DNA from 2 places in the Brevibacillus sp. B_LB10_24 genome. Region 2 is predicted to be linked to the other one. Evidence: predicted binding sites of a transcription regulator. Region 2 holds the regulator's gene; the other holds the start of a gene.

Region 1 (4,431 bases), on a different contig from region 2:
GATGACGTGCAGATCGCCGTGGCCCGGCCTGACCGGCCGATGGACTATTTTTACCGAAACAGCGACGGCGACGAGGTGTTGTTTGTCCATGCCGGAACAGGCAAGGCGGAGACGATGTTCGGAACCTTGCGCTACCAGCCCGGGGATTACATCGTCATGCCGGTAGGGACGATCTACCGGATCGTGCCGGATCCGGGGGAAGCGAAGTTTCTCGTGATCGAGACGACGAGCTGGATCACGACCCCGAAGCGCTACCGGAATCATCACGGACAGCTTCTGGAGCACAGTCCTTTCTGTGAGCGGGATATTCGCGGACCGGAAGTACTGGAGACCCACACGGACCAAGGGGAGTACGAGGTTCGCACCAAGTCAAGAGGGTTCCTGCATTCCCACTTGTTCAACCATCATCCGCTCGACGTCGTGGGCTGGGACGGTTACCTCTACCCCTGGATTTTTAATATTGGCGATTTTGAGCCGATTACCGGACGGATTCACATGCCGCCGCCGATTCATCAGACGTTCGAGGCGAACAATCTGGTGATTTGTTCGTTCGTCCCGCGCATGTACGACTACCACCCGGAGGCGATCCCCACGCCTTATTACCACAGCAACGTGGACAGCGATGAGGTGCTCTACTATGTGAAGGGGAATTTCATGAGCCGCAAGGGCATCAGCGAAGGCTCGCTGACCCTTCATCCGTGCGGAATCCCCCACGGTCCCCACCCGGGCAAGGTAGAAGCGAGCATCGGCAAAAAGGAGACGCAGGAGCTCGCCGTCATGCTCGATACCTTCCGTCCCCTGCACGTCGTCAAACAGGCACAGGCGGTCGAGGATCCGCAGTACAAATACAGCTGGAATGCGTAAGCGGCAGGGGCCAGCCTGCAACCAATGCCATGATAGCGGGTTACCCGGTGTCATGGCATTGTCATTGTCCCTGCCAATCCAGGCTGTGGTATAATGGTTCGTATCTGACATGGAGAGGCAGGGAATCTGGTGAATATTATAAAAGAGGTGTGGAGCTGGATCCGCTCTTTGGGGATAGCTGTCATACTCGCTCTGTTTATCGGCATATTTGTATTCCAACCTTTCAAAGTGGAAGGCCATTCGATGGACCCTACCTTGCATGATCAGGAACGGGTCATTGTATCAAAGCTTTCCCATACTTTTTCCTATCTTCCCGACTACGGCGATATCGTCGTCATCGACAGCCGCGTGGATCGACAGCGTACTTTCAAGGATGACTTATTGGAGAATCCGTTGTTCGGTCTGTTTCAGAAGACAGAAAACCACTTCCTTTATATAAAAAGGGTGATCGGCAGGCCCGGGGATGTTTTGGAGTTTAAGGATCACAAAGTGTACCGCAACGGCCAAGCCCTAGAAGAGCCCTATATCAAGGAGACGATGGATTTTGTGGCCGACGGGGAATGGGTTGTTCCGGAAAACCATATTTTCGTCATGGGGGACAACCGCAACAACAGCAGGGACAGCCGAGACATCGGGTTTATCCCGCTCAATCACGTGTTAGGCAAGAGCGTGTTTGAGTTTAATTTCTTTCAATAAACGGACCCTCTCCTCGGTTTTACGGGGAGAGGGTCCATTCCTTTCCTTAGCGTAAAACAACGGGATTTATAGCTCTGGGACATTCAACTAGTAGGACAAACCTCTTTTTACAAATTCAAGATTCCAGTTCGTTACCTTCTCAATTTCGACACGATTTAGCCGTCATTCCGTAACAAAGTGGACAGTGAGCGCATGAATGGCGATGTTATCATGAATGTAACATTCCAATAAAAAAACACCCGCATGTTCCATGAATTCTCTTACTTCAAGCAAGAATGATTGTGAATTTTTTCACTTTCCAAGAGCAATTGAAAGGGGAAGCTGTATGAAAAGGAAATGGGCTTTAATAAGCATTGCTCTGGCTGTCATGACGGTACTGACCGGTTGTGAACCATTACTGGTATTAGACCCGAAAGGTCCTCAAGCGCAAACGCAAGCCAAAGACATTATGCTGTCTATCGGGATCATGTCGTTTATCGTGATTGCTGTTTTCGCTTTATTGGCCTTTATGCTAATCAAATACCGCGCATCGAAACAGCCTGCAGATTATGAACCTCCGCACATTGAAGGCAGCAAGGTTGTCGAAGCGATCTGTATCGGGATTCCTGTTATCATCGTCACCTTCCTTTCAGTTGTTTCGGTGCAAAGCAACAATAAAGTAGAGGCAATGCCAAAAGGCTACGAGGATCAAAAGCCATTGGTGGTTTACGCTTCCTCCTCCAATTGGAAGTGGCATTTCAGCTATCCGGAGGAAAATATCGAGACCGTTAACTACCTGTACATTCCAACGAATCGACCGCTGGAGTTTAAGCTTTATTCCTACGGTCCCATCACCAGCTTCTGGATTCCGCAGCTTGGCGGACAAAAGTACGCAATGAGCGACATGGTGAACACGTTATACCTGGCAGCTGACGTCCCCGGGGAATACATGGGGCGAAATGCAAACTTCAGCGGAGAAGGGTTCGCTGAAAATACGTTCAACGTAAAAGCGGTGTCACCGGATGAATTTGATAAATGGGTGAAAGAAGTGAAAACGACTGCGGCACCTCTCACGGAAGAAAAATTCAAGGAGCTGTTAGAGCCTGGTCACGTTGGCCAATCCACGTACACGGGTACCCATTTAGCGTTTATGCCGGCTCCGGAAGGTGAACATGGCGGACATCATCATGGGTCAAGCGATGCCGGTGAACAGGCTGGACATGATCATGAGTCAAGCGATGCCGGTGAACATACGGAGCAAGGAGAATCAAACCACGATCATCATTAATTTTCATCGCATGTATAACATCGGTTTACTCGGCAAGCAATTAGGTTTTCTGAAAGGAGACGCACAAGATGGGTTTTTTTGACCGGTTTGCCATACCTCATCCAAATCCTGCTATTTACGCGTCGATGGTTGCCATCGGTTTAACGGTGATCGCAATCGTTGCGGGCTTGACTTATTTTAAAAAATGGGGTTATCTCTGGCGTGAATGGCTGACAACCGTGGACCACAAACGCATCGGCATCATGTACCTGATCTCCGCTTTGCTGATGCTTTTCCGCGGCGGGGCAGATGCGATTATGATGCGCGCCCAGCTCGCCGTGCCGGACAACACGCTGCTGGATGCCCAGCACTATAATGAAATTTTTACAACACACGGGGTCGTGATGATCATCTTTATGGCCATGCCGTTTATTATGGCCTTGATGAACTTCGTCGTTCCGCTGCAGATTGGCGCTCGCGATGTAGCGTTCCCCCGTTTGAATGCGTTAAGTTTCTGGCTGTTTTTCATGGGGGCCATGCTGTTCAACATCTCTTTCGTGGTTGGCGGTTCTCCCGATGCAGGTTGGACGTCTTATTTCCCGCTTGCAGGCAATGAATTCAGCAAATCTGTCGGAACAAATTACTACATGATTGCGATCCAGATCGCCGGTATCGGTTCCTTGATGACGGGTATTAACTTCATCACCACCATTCTGAAAATGAGAGCGCCTGGCATGACTTTGATGAAAATGCCGATGTTTACATGGTCTTCTCTCATTACCAACGTGATCATCGTGTTCGCTTTTCCCGTGTTGACGGTGGCGCTTGCGATGGGGACGTTTGACCGGCTGTTTGGGGCGAACTTCTTTACAACAACGAATGGCGGCATGGATATGCTCTGGGCCAACTTGTTCTGGGTATGGGGCCATCCCGAAGTGTATATCTTGATCTTGCCGGCATTCGGTATTTACAGTGAAGTGATCTCAACCTTTGCGCGGCGCAACCTCTACGGCTACAAATCGATGGTTGCCTCGATGGTGGTCATCTCGCTCTTCTCGTTCCTGGTCTGGGCGCACCATTTCTTTACCATGGGCCAGGGAGCCGTAGCGAACAGCATCTTCTCGATCACGACCATGGCGATTGCCGTTCCAACAGGGGTGAAGATCTTCAACTGGCTGTTCACGCTGTGGAAGGGAAAAATCGTGATTACCACTCCGATGCTTTACGCCATGCTGTTCATTCCGCTGTTCACGATCGGCGGGGTGACCGGGGTGATGCTCGGGATGTCTGCTGCCGACTACCAATACCACAATACGATGTTCCTGGTGGCTCACTTCCACATGGTGATTATTCCGGGTGTTGTATTTGCGATGCTGGCCGGTCTCACCTACTACTGGCCAAAGATGTTCGGGTTCATGCTGAATGAAAGAATCGGGAAAATCACGGCTTGGATGATCGCAATCGGCACACTCCTGGCATTCATGCCGATGTTCTTCTCCGGTTTGGATGGGCAAACGCGCCGGATGTACACGTACTCGGCATCAACCGGATTTGGCATGTGGAATATGATTTCATTCATCGGAGCGCTTGTACTCGCGGCAGGATTTGTTTTGATCGTGTACAAC
Region 2 (4,431 bases):
TGGTGACCAACCTGGAAGGAATTCTCGACGACCTGCAGCAGCGGATGGGTGTTTTGCATTTCCTGTTTTTGTCAGAGCAGCCGGAATACGTCTGTTGGGCGGAAGTGGAGATTCGCACCACCCGCAAACAGCTCTACCTGTATGCCGCTCCACTGGATGTTTCCGGGCCTCTGGCCGAGCAGCTGTTTGCCGACAGGCGGAGCATTACGCTTACCTCTGCCACACTAACCGTCAAAAACAGCTTTGCGCACATCATCGAGCGCTATGGTCTGAACCGCCTCCCGGATGAGCGGGTTCGCACGTTGAGTCTTCCCTCGCCGTTCGATTATGAACAGCAGGGCTTGATCCTCATTCCAAACGATTTTCCCAGCCTCGGCAAAGAGACCGAGGGGGCCTATCTGGAAGCGGTGGTTCAAGGGTGCGCCGACCTGATCCGGGCGGCCCAAGGACGCACCTTGATCCTGTTTACCTCCTACGCCATGCTTAGGCAGGTCTACGACGGATTAAAGGAGCAGTTGGCTGACGAGAATTACCGATTGCTCGGCCACGGCATCGACAGCGGAAACCGAAGCAAGCTGGTCAGAATGTTTCAGCGCGAGCCAAAAGCTGTCCTGCTCGGAACCAGCAGCTTTTGGGAAGGTGTAGATATTCCTGGTGAAGCGCTCAGCTGCCTGGTCATCGTGCGGCTGCCGTTTCAACCGCCGAATCTGCCGCTCCTGGAAGGGCGGTATGAAAAAGCCAAGGCCGAGCAGAAAAATCCATTTATGACGCTGTCACTGCCCCATGCCGTGATTCGCTTTAAACAAGGGGTGGGCCGCCTGATTCGCCAACAGTCAGACAGGGGCGTCGTCGCGGTATTTGACGCCCGCATCGTCGAATCCCGATACGGCCGGGCTTTTCTGCAATCCTTACCGCCTTTTCGCATCGAGACGGGGAAATGGACACAGCTTCGCGAACTGGTTCATCCGTTTCTGTACAGCATGCATCCTCATTCGGATTCATAAAATGAATCAATAGTCTGATGAGGAATAAGGTGGTACAATATTATGCGGAAAAGTACGCCGAAACCGCTCGTTCTCATGCTGTTTGTCGTCCTTGTCCTGTCGAGCTGCTCGATCGGCAGCCATCTGAAAAAGGCGGTAAAAGTGGATGATCCCTTCTCTGCCGAAAATGAACGGAACTTCTCCGGGATGGTCGTCACCTTTTTTTCATTGCCGGAAGGGGAAAGTACGCTGATCCGCTTGCCGGGCGGCAAAAAGCTGCTGGTTGACACGGGAAGCGCCGAGGATGCCGAGGTGCTGCGCTCCTTGCTGGAGGAACGCCGGGTGACCAAAATCGATTATGTGATGTTGACCAACGACCAGCCGGCGCAGGCCGGCGGATATGCTGAACTGGCAAAGACGATGCAGATCGATTCTGTGCTGCTGCCCAAGCTGACCTATGCGACTGTCCTGCAGACCGTGCCGATCCAACCGGACAAAAAGCTGGTGCTGCTGTCGGCCGGTGATCAGTATACACTGGATGAGAGCGTCGTCCTCACCGTGCTAAACCCGAGTGAGCCGCTGTTTCTGTCGCCCCAGGACAACTCGATCGTCTTTTCACTGAGGCAGGATAAACTGCATTACCTCTTTACCAGCGGGGTCGGAGAAAAGGCGGAAGAGCGGTTGCTGGAACGGTATCCGCAGTTTTTGCCTGCGGAAGTGCTGAAGGTGGCTGCTCAAGGCAGCAACCAGGCGTCTACTCAGCCGTTTTTGACCAAAGTAGACGCCCAGGTGGCAGTCATTCAGACAGGCAAACCATTTGACCAGCTGAAGCCGGGGCAGGCAGAGATCATGGAGCGTTTAGGCGAGTCTTGGGCAGAGACGTACGTGACCAGTCAAAGAGGAACCATAACGGTTTTATCCAACGGCAGAGAATACAAAGTAATTGAAGTAGAGAAAAAACCGAAGGGGGGCTAAAGCGTGAAAGCCTTCAAGATCTCTGAAGCCGTTGTTCGCCGTTTGCCTGTCTATCTGCGTTATCTGACACATCTGCAGCAGATGAAGGTAAAGACTGTCTCCTCGCAGCAGATGGGCGAAACCCTGGATGTCAATCCGGCACAAATCCGCAAAGACCTTGCCGCCTTCGGAGATTTCGGCAAAAAGGGAATCGGCTACGACGTCGATTACCTGATCAACAAGATCAGACAAATTCTCAAGATCGATCGGGAAATCCCTGTTGTCCTCGTCGGTGCCGGAAACCTTGGACATGCCATCAGCAATTACAACGCCTATATGCATGACAACATGCGCATCGTCGCCATCTTTGACGCGGATCGGCGCAAACACGGCAAAAAAATCGTCGGGCTTTCCATTCAGCCGATGGAAGCCTTAAAACAGATCGTTCAGGAGAAAGAGATCCGCCTGGCGATCATTACCGTTCCCGCCGCTGCGGCACAGAATGTGGCCGAGCAGTTGATCGATGCGGGAATCAAGGGGATTCTCAATTTTGCCCCCATCACCATTCACACGGAAAAAGACGTGCGGATTGACAATGCGGATGTCACTTCCAGTCTGCAGAGTCTGGCTTACTATATACACGAATAAGGAGAACGAGATGAAGACAATTATTACGCATGCGACCGTCATCACGGTAAATGACCAAAACGAGGTCATCATAGACGGAGCGGTAGCTTTTGAAGGAAACCGGATCACTTACGTTGGCCCCACTCCCGAGAATTTGTCGGGATATGATGAAGTCATTGACGGCAAGCACAAATACGTACTGCCCGGGCTGATTAACACACACGGTCACGCCGGGATGTCGCTCTTGCGCGGGTATGCCGACGATCTGCCGCTGCAGGAGTGGCTAGAAGAGAAAATGTGGCCGCTGGAAGCGCAGTTTACCGGCGAACACGTCAAGTGGGGAACCCATCTGTCGCTGATCGAGATGATCCGCAGCGGTACGACTGCCTTTGTCGACATGTACGATCACATGGGAGAGGTGGCCGAAGCCGTGGCCAGCTCCGGCATGCGCGCCCGCTTGTGCCGGGGAGTAATCGGCTTGACATCAGAGGAAGAGAGACGAAGAAAGCTGGAAGAAGCGACAACTTTTGCCCGCGAATGGCACCAGCAGGCTGACGGCCGCATCACCACCATGATGGCGCCGCACGCACCGTATACCTGTCCGCCGGATTACATACGGCAAATTGTGGAGAGGGCGGAAGAATTAAACCTCCCCATTCATATCCACATGTCAGAAACTCGTTTTGAAGTGGAGCAGAACGTCAAGGATTACGGCGTTCGTCCGGTTGCCCACCTGGAAAATCTCGGTGTATTTCGCCGTCCAACCCTTGTGGCTCACGCCGTACATTTGACGGATGAAGAGATAGAGACTTTGGCAAAATACGATGTAAAAGTATCACATAATGTCGTCAGCAATTTGAAATTAGCCAGCGGCGTGGCCCGGGTGCCGGAGATGCTGGCCAAGGGGATCGATGTTTCCCTGGGGACGGACAGCACTGCGAGCAACAACAATCTCAATTTGTTCGAGGAATTGAAGCTTGCGGCGATTTTGCACAAGGGAGTAACGTACAATCCGGTTGCGGTACCGGCAGAGGAAGCGCTGCGGATGGCAACCCGCTACGGAGCCGCCTGCGTGTTTCAGCCAGAGGCACTGGGATCGCTGGAGGTTGGCAAACAGGCCGACATGATTATGCTCGACGCCAGTCAGGCTCACTACCATCCGGCGCCCAACCCTGTTTCCCATGTGGTCTACGCCGCAAATGGACACGACGTGACTGACAGTATTGTGGCTGGAACCTTTCTCATGCGGAATCGTGAGCTGCTGACCATCGACGAAGAGAAGGCCGTCTTTGAGGCAAACCGCATGTTTGAATTGCTGAAACGTTAAAAGGTCTCCTGTCTTGGCGAGACAGGAGTGAAGTGGTAGGTGTAGGCAGGGGAATATTTTGTTGCGCGTTAGACGTTCGATCTTTTGGCTCGCCATACTTCCTCTAATGGCGTGTGCCGCCATGTCAATGGTGTTTGGTGGGGCAAGGCTCTAAGCGGTGATGACAAATCTGCCCATGAGACGCGAAAGAAGTGCAAGGGCACGGGTTTCGTTTCAGGAGATGTCGTCATGGAAGGCAGTTTCACGCGCTCACCTCCTTGGGGGTGTATCTGTAGTATGACCGACGGCTTGTCTGCTATGTTTAGAAACTTTTCCGTCCCGTTCTAAAACCTTCCCGTATGACATATGCTTTCGGAAAGCATGTCAAGGGAGGACAAAGAGGACGGGGAGGAAGGTCCATGTACATCCGACCACGCCGGTTATGGTGGTTTTTGCCTTTGTTTGCTGCTTTGTTTTTGCTTGGGATGGCGCTTGGCAAAGTGACAGACAAGCCCCAGGTCAAAGAGGCAAGTGTGGAAATGGACAGCAGGAGCCAAGAAA

The links. Region 2 encodes Rex, which represses fermentation and respiration genes when NADH is low (regulators of the CRP and FNR family bind a similar motif). Its sites were predicted from a motif close to TTGTGAAATATTTCACAA; they were not measured.
Region 1: the regulator Rex is predicted to act here: its motif matches at 1,840-1,857, upstream of qoxA (cytochrome aa3 quinol oxidase subunit II).

What each region holds. Positions count from the first base shown of each region.
Region 1 covers NZ_JBJQOQ010000015.1:10,300-14,730, reverse strand. Annotated here, with positions in the region: gene ACI7RC_RS14865 (homogentisate 1,2-dioxygenase) at 1-864, shown strand, start outside; gene lepB (signal peptidase I) at 1,003-1,560, shown strand; gene qoxA (cytochrome aa3 quinol oxidase subunit II) at 1,886-2,827, shown strand; gene qoxB (cytochrome aa3 quinol oxidase subunit I) at 2,896-4,431, shown strand, end outside.
Region 2 covers NZ_JBJQOQ010000010.1:9,992-14,422, reverse strand. Annotated here, with positions in the region: gene dinG (ATP-dependent DNA helicase DinG) at 1-1,004, shown strand, start outside; gene ACI7RC_RS11335 (ComEC/Rec2 family competence protein) at 1,047-1,958, shown strand; gene ACI7RC_RS11330 (redox-sensing transcriptional repressor Rex) at 1,962-2,585, shown strand; gene ACI7RC_RS11325 (amidohydrolase) at 2,596-3,891, shown strand; gene ACI7RC_RS11320 (hypothetical protein) at 4,290-4,431, shown strand, end outside.